2 regions of the Bradyrhizobium sp. I1.14.4 genome follow, and region 2 is predicted to be linked to the other one. Evidence: riboswitches for the same ligand, from Rfam matches in the RefSeq annotation. Region 2 holds a riboswitch; the other holds the start of a gene.

Region 1 (3,402 bases), 150 kb from region 2:
GCCGAGACACCGGCCTTCATGTCTTGCGCCCCACGCCCGAACATCCAGCCGTCGCGCACGGCGCCCGAGAACGGCGGTTGGTCCCAAAGGTCAGCAGGCCCCTCCGGCACCACGTCGATATGACCTTGCAAGATCAGGCTGCGTCCGCTGCCTTTGCTGTTCATCGTCGCAACAACCTGCTGCGATCCGGCAAGATCGATGCCGTCCATTGGCGCAGCCTTCGGATGGCTCATCAGGTTGACGTCCGCAAGGCTGAACACATCGACGTCGTAGCGGCGCTTCGCGAATTGCTCGGCCAGCCAGAGTTGCTGTGGCGCTTCCTGTCCGCGCAGGCTGCGGAACTGCACCATGCGCGACAGGAACGCGATCTGATCGTCGAAGTTTCGATCGACGGCCGCGGACAGCTCTGCGGCAATCTGATCCGGCTTGGTCAACGTCTCGGTTGTCATGTCTCGCCTCTCATGGAGCCTTGTGCGTGAGCCTGAGCGTTGACCGTTTCGGAAAGGTCGCGCATCGAGTTGGTGCGCGTGCCGGTGGCGAGGTTACGTATCGGTCCGCCGAAGAGATCGCCGCCGGCACACGTGCCGTCCGGAATCCCGCGCCGGACCGCAATGTCATGCGTGCCCGCTACCCCAATGCGCATTGTCCCCTCCCGCGCTGAAGCGCTTTTCCCCATTGTGACGCTAGTCCCTGTCACGCGGCGTTTCTCAGCGAATTCCGACTTGGCCACACGCAAGTACGCTCATATTCTTCCTCTTCGACCGGATAATTAGGGGAAAGCTGCGCGGGCGGTCTCGATCGCATCGACCTGCGACGGCGCCATCGGTGGCGCATCGAGGTCGCGCCAATCGTCGATCGCCCCTGCGACCATCTGCGCCGTCGCAGCTGACAGCGTCCAGCCGAGATGACCATGGCCCGTATTGTAGAACACGCCCGGAATCCGTCCGGCGCGAACCACCGGCATCATGTTCGGCATCATCGGGCGCAGGCCCGCCCAGGGCACGACTTTCGACGTATCGATCCCGGGGAAATGCTGTCGCACCCAGTCCACCAGCGGCTGGATGCGGTCGGCGCGAATGTCGCGGTTGAAGCCGTTGAACTCGGCCGTGCCGGCGACGCGGAAGCGGTCGGCGCCAAGCCGGCTGGTGACGATCTTCGCGGCTTCGTCGAGCAGGCTGACGGTCGGCGCGGCGTCCCGGCTTTGCGGAGCATCGAGCTGCACCGTGATCGAATAACCCTTCACCGGATAGACGTTGACGCGATCGTTGAGCAGGCCGGCGAAATGGCGGCTCGCCACGCCGGCGCAAATCACGATGCCATCCGCCTGCAACTCATGTCGCGTCGCGACTCCGGCATCATGCGAAGCTGCGTCGTTCCAGCCGATGCGGAAGCCCTCATCGCCGCGCGCGATCGTATCGACATCAGCCTCATGGACGAAGCTCGCGCCGCGGCGGACGCAGGCGTCGGCGAGCCCGCGGGTGAACTTATGGATATCGCCGGTCGCGTCCGACGGCGTGAAGAACCCGCCATAGCAGGCGGTCTGCAGCGCGGGTTCGATGCTGCGGATTTCGTCCGGGGTCACCGGACGGCGGTCGAGCCCGCCTTGCTGGAGCAGCGTGTTGACACGCAGGCCGGCATCGAAACCGGCCTTGTCGTGATAGACGTGCAGGATGCCGCGGCGTTCGAGATCGAAGGCGATATTCTCGCGCTGTGCGATCGAGAACAGATGCTTGCGCGCTTCGATTGCGAGCCGCGTGGTCTCGATGGTGTTGCTGCGATAGCGGCCGATGTGGCCGACGAACTCGCCGATCCAGGAATATTTGTGCCAGCTCGGCTTCGGATTCATCAGCAGCGGCGCATCGCTCCTGAGCATCCAGCGCAGCCCCTTGAGGATGGTTGCCGCGCTGTTCCACACCTCCGCGTTGCTGGCGGAAAGCTGTCCGCCGTTGGCGAACGAGGTCTCCATCGCGGCGTAGCGATGCCGGTCGAGCACAGTCACCCGATAGCCGCGTTCGAGCAGGGCATAGGCCGTCGTCACGCCGGTGATGCCGGCGCCAATGATCGCAATGTGAGGCATGATGGTCTTCAGGCTCCCGTGGGTTAGAGTCGCCGAACCGCCGGTGAAACCGGCATCGGCGCCCCATCTGTCACGGTACCTGAGAGCTTGATCCGCATCGGGCCTGGGCCCAAAAGCGGACTATCCCCTTCGGTGGACGTCACGGCCCTTGATGTGCGGCCGTGTCCGTCTCTCTCCAGATCGTCCTGACGATACAGTCCTTTTGCCTGAGAGTTTCCGGGGCGGTTGCTCCGTCGGCGCCGAAGCCAACAACACGAATGTTGTCGCTTCGATCTCTCCCGCATCGTCGCGTTGGACGGCCGGACCGTAGGCGAAGCCTCAAAAATGGACAAGGCTAAATTTCGACCCGGCAGTGCCAACGTGTTGTGCAGTGCAAATCGATGTCAGTCCAGCGTCGCCAGCAGCGCCGCCATCAGGCGGCCGCGCTCGGCGAGGCTGTTGACTTCGATATGTTCGTTGAGCGTATGCGCATCGGCGCCGCGAACGCCGAGGCCATCGAGCGTGGGGATGCCCATCGCACCGGTGAAGTTGCCGTCCGATCCGCCGCCGGCGCTGCCGTGCGGCAGATCAAGGCCCATCGCCGCCGCGAGGCCTTTTGCCTTTTCATAGAGCGCCATGGTGCCGGCATCCGGCTCCCACACCGGGCGGGTGACGCCGCGCGTCACCTTGAATGTCACGTCGTTGGCGGTACCCGACAGTGCCAGCATCCGCTCGACGCCGCGGTCGAGATCGGCCTGGCGCTTGGCCATGCTGAGCGCTTCGCCGGTGCAGGTGGTTGCGACGCAATTGACCCATTGGCCGCCATGCACGATGCCGACCGAGAAGGTGCAGTCTTCGGTGGTCATGCCGTCGATGGCAATGATCTGCCGGGCCATTTCGCGGATCGCGGAACGGCCGGAGGACAGCGTCGCGCCGGCATGGCTCGGCTTGCCGGTTGCTTCCAGATTGAAGCGCGCGATCGCATAGCGGCCGGTGACGACGCCGTTGTTCGGCCGGCCGGGCTCCGGCACCAGCACGTATTTGTTGCGCGCGGCTTCCGCTTCGATGATGTCGCGCGTCGAGGGCGTGCCGACCTCTTCATCGGGCGTGAACAGCACGGTGATCGGCAGCGGCGTCGTAAAGGAGGCGCGCGCCAATTGCCTGATCGCCTCGATCGACAGATAGTTGCCGCCCTTCATGTCGAAGATGCCGGGCCCGAAGCACTTGTTGCCTTCGCGCCGCCACGTCAGCTTCTCGATGGTGCCGACCGGGTGCACGGTGTCCAGATGGCCTGATATCAGGATGCCGGGCTGGCCTTGTTTCGGATGGGGGAAACGGGCGCGGAC
Region 2 (3,402 bases):
AGCCGGCCCTGGCTGATCTCCGGCTGATACGGCGTATAGGCGGTGTACCAGGCCGGATTCTCAAGGATGTTGCGCTGGATCACCGCGGGCAGAATGGTGCCGGAATAGCCCTGGCCGATCAGCGACGTGAACACCTGGTTCTGCGCGGCGAGCTCGCTCATATGCGTGAGCGCTTCGGTCTCGCTCAGCGCGCGGCCGAGATCGAGCGGCGCTTTCTGGCGGATCGATGCCGGCAGCGTCTCGTTCATCAGCGCCTGCAGGCTCGTGGCGCCGGCCGTCTCCAGCATCGCGTTGATGTCGCGCGGCGATGGTCCGATGTGTCGGCGGACGAAATCGGTGGCGGCTTCGTTGATCGGCTTGAAGGGCGCGTTCATGGGGTGATCCTCAGGCGGTGTGGGCGGCGTAGGCGGCCTCGTCCATCAGGCCACCGAGCTCGCCCTTGTCGGCGATTCTGAGCTTGAAGAACCAGGCCTTGCCGCCGGCATCCGAATTGACCAGCGCGGGCTCGGCAGCGAGGTCCTCGTTGACTTCGATCACCTCGCCGCTGATCGGCGCGTAGACGTCGGAGGCGGCCTTGACGGATTCGACGACCGCGGCGGCCTCGGCCTTCGTCAGGCTGCGGCCGACCTTGGGCAGTTCGACGAACACGACGTCGCCGAGCTGCGACTGGGCGTAATCGGTGATCCCGATCGTGGCGACGTCGCCCTCGATACGGAGCCATTCGTGGTCGGACGTGTACAGCGTCGTCATGTGGTCCTCTAGCGTTTGTAGGTGTTGGGTACGAAGGGCGTGGCGGCGACTTTCAGCGGCAGCCGCTGGCCGCGCACTTCGGCAAAAACCGTGGTGCCGACGGCGGAAAGGGAGGTGGGCAGATAGCCCATTGCGACCGGCGCATTGAGGCTCGGACCGAAGCCGCCCGAGGTCACCTTGCCGATCTGCTCGGTCGAGGTCGGATCGGCGAACAGCGCGGCGCCTTCGCGGACCGGCGCGCGGCCATCGGGCTTCAGGCCGACGCGGCGGCGGGCGGCGCCGTCGGCGAATTGCGCGAGAATCTTGTCGGCGCCGGGAAAACCACCGGCGCGGGCGCCGCCGCTGCGGCGGATCTTCTGCACCGACCATTCCAGCGCGCCTTCGACCGGCGTCGTCGTGGTGTCGATATCGTGGCCATAGAGGCAGAGCCCGGCTTCGAGCCGCAGGCTGTCGCGCGCGCCGAGCCCGATCGGCAGCACGTCGGGATCGTCCAACAGCGCGGTGACCAGGGCTTCCGCCTTGTCAGCGGGCACGGAGATCTCAAAGCCGTCCTCGCCGGTATAGCCGGAGCGTGAGACGAAGCAGTCGATGTCGGCGACGCGACGCGGACCGGCGTCCATGAATTTCATCGAACCGACATCGGCACAAAGTTTCGCCAGCGCCGATTCGGCTTTCGGCCCCTGCAGCGCGATCAGCGCGCGGTCGGCCAGCGACACGATTTCGCAAGCGTCGGAGAGATGCGCGCGCAGGTGCGCCTCGTCCTCGGCCTTGCAGGCGGCGTTGACCACCAGGAACAGGTGATCGCCGAAATTCGCCACCATCAGGTCGTCGAGCAGGCCGCCATCCGCGTTGGTGAATTGCGCGTAGCGCTGCCGTCCCGGCGCGATGCCGACAATGTCCTGCGGCACCAGTTTTTCGAGCGCGAGCGCCGCGTCGGCGACCTTGCCGGATTTGGCGTTCAGCACGAGCTGTCCCATGTGGGACACGTCGAACAGGCCGGCTTCCTTGCGGGTGTGCAGATGCTCCTTCAGCACGCCGGCCGTGTATTGCACCGGCATGTCGTAGCCGGCGAACGGCACCATCTTGGCCCCGCGCGCCAGATGCAGCGCGTGCAGCGGGGTCTGTTTCAGCGGTGAAGTTTCGTGCGCAAGCATCACGGGGCCCTCGCAGTTCCCGCCAGGGACCTATTTCCCCTTGAGAAACCTGCAGAAAGCCCCATCTGTCGCTGTGCCTGAGAGTATTATCCCGTCGGCGGACGCATCGGGGAGAACCCCAGCGCCTCTTTCCAGATGTCAGACGTCACGCGGTCCGTTTGCCTGAGAGTTTCCGGGGCGGTTGCTCCTTCGGCGCCGGCGCAAGGCCGGTCTCTCCCGACGTGACTAGGTACAGGTAGGTAGAAAACACCGCGCCACCAAGACTGTCAACGCGGCTGCAGCAACTATCCAATGGGCTTTGTGCTCCCGCGGCAAGCCCATGATCCGCCTGCACAGTTTCTGGACACCGCAGCTAGCCTTGTCTAAAAGCGTTCGGCCGGAAAATGACGCCTTTTTGCGGCTGGCCGGCCCCTTTTTCCGATTGGATGAACATGAGCAGCGTCAACGACATCAGGTCGACATTTCTGAACTACTTCAAGGCGAACGGCCACGAGATCGTGCCGTCGTCGCCGCTGGTTCCGCGGAATGACCCGACCCTGATGTTCACCAATGCCGGCATGGTGCAGTTCAAAAACGTCTTCACCGGTGTCGAGAAGCGCGGCTATCAGCGCGCGACGACGTCGCAGAAGTGCGTGCGCGCCGGCGGCAAGCATAACGACCTCGACAATGTCGGATATACCGCGCGCCATCTCACCTTCTTCGAGATGCTCGGCAACTTCTCGTTCGGCGACTACTTCAAGGAGCGCGCGATCGAGCTCGCCTGGAATCTGATCACCAAGGATTTCGGGCTCAAGAAAGACAAGCTGCTGGTCACCGTCTACCACACCGACGACGAGGCGGCCGGCTACTGGAAGAAGATCGCCGGCTTCTCGGACGATCGCATCATCCGCATCGCGACCTCGGACAATTTCTGGGCGATGGGCGACACCGGTCCATGTGGCCCATGCTCCGAGATTTTCATCGACCGCGGCGAGCATATCTGGGGCGGACGTCCGGGCAGCCCCGAGGAGGACGGCGATCGCTTCCTCGAATTCTGGAACCTGGTGTTCATGCAGTACGAGCAGGTGACGAAAGAGGAGCGCGTGGCGCTGCCGCGTCCCTCGATCGACACCGGCATGGGTCTGGAGCGTATGGCGGCCATCCTGCAGGGCGTCGACAGCGTGTTCGAGACCGATCTGTTCCGTAACCTGATCGATGCGGCGGCATCGGCCCTCGGCCACGGACCGAGCGAGCAGAACGTTGCGTCGTACCGGGTGATCGCGGACCATCTGCGCTCGTCGGCGTTCCTGATCGCCGACGGCGTGCTGCCGTCGAACGAGGGCCGCGGCTATGTGCTGCGGCGGATCATGCGCCGCGCGATGCGCCATGCGCAGCTTCTGGGCGCGAGCGATCCGCTGATGCATCGCCTGGTCTGGGCGCTGGTCCGCGAGATGGGCCAGGCCTATCCGGATCTGGTGCGTGCGGAGAGCCTGATCGAGGAGACGCTGCGGCTGGAGGA

What was found. Region 2 has a riboswitch for glycine ahead of gcvT (glycine cleavage system aminomethyltransferase GcvT). Riboswitches for the same ligand answer to the same signal wherever they lie in the genome.
Region 1: linked by a shared signal. The riboswitch ahead of ABIB78_RS20515 (D-amino acid dehydrogenase) and the one ahead of gcvT (glycine cleavage system aminomethyltransferase GcvT) in region 2 are both predicted to bind glycine.

Annotation. Positions count from the first base shown of each region.
Region 1 covers NZ_JBNDLA010000009.1:223,366-226,767, forward strand. Annotated here, with positions in the region: gene ABIB78_RS20505 (ArgE/DapE family deacylase) at 1-449, opposite strand, end outside; gene ABIB78_RS20510 (hypothetical protein) at 446-643, opposite strand; gene ABIB78_RS20515 (D-amino acid dehydrogenase) at 770-2,077, opposite strand; glycine riboswitch at 2,143-2,258, opposite strand; glycine riboswitch at 2,262-2,368, opposite strand; gene ABIB78_RS20520 (M20/M25/M40 family metallo-hydrolase) at 2,461-3,402, opposite strand, start outside.
Region 2 covers NZ_JBNDLA010000009.1:69,592-72,993, forward strand. Annotated here, with positions in the region: gene gcvP (aminomethyl-transferring glycine dehydrogenase) at 1-374, opposite strand, end outside; gene gcvH (glycine cleavage system protein GcvH) at 385-750, opposite strand; gene gcvT (glycine cleavage system aminomethyltransferase GcvT) at 759-1,904, opposite strand; glycine riboswitch at 2,046-2,133, opposite strand; gene alaS (alanine--tRNA ligase) at 2,336-3,402, shown strand, end outside.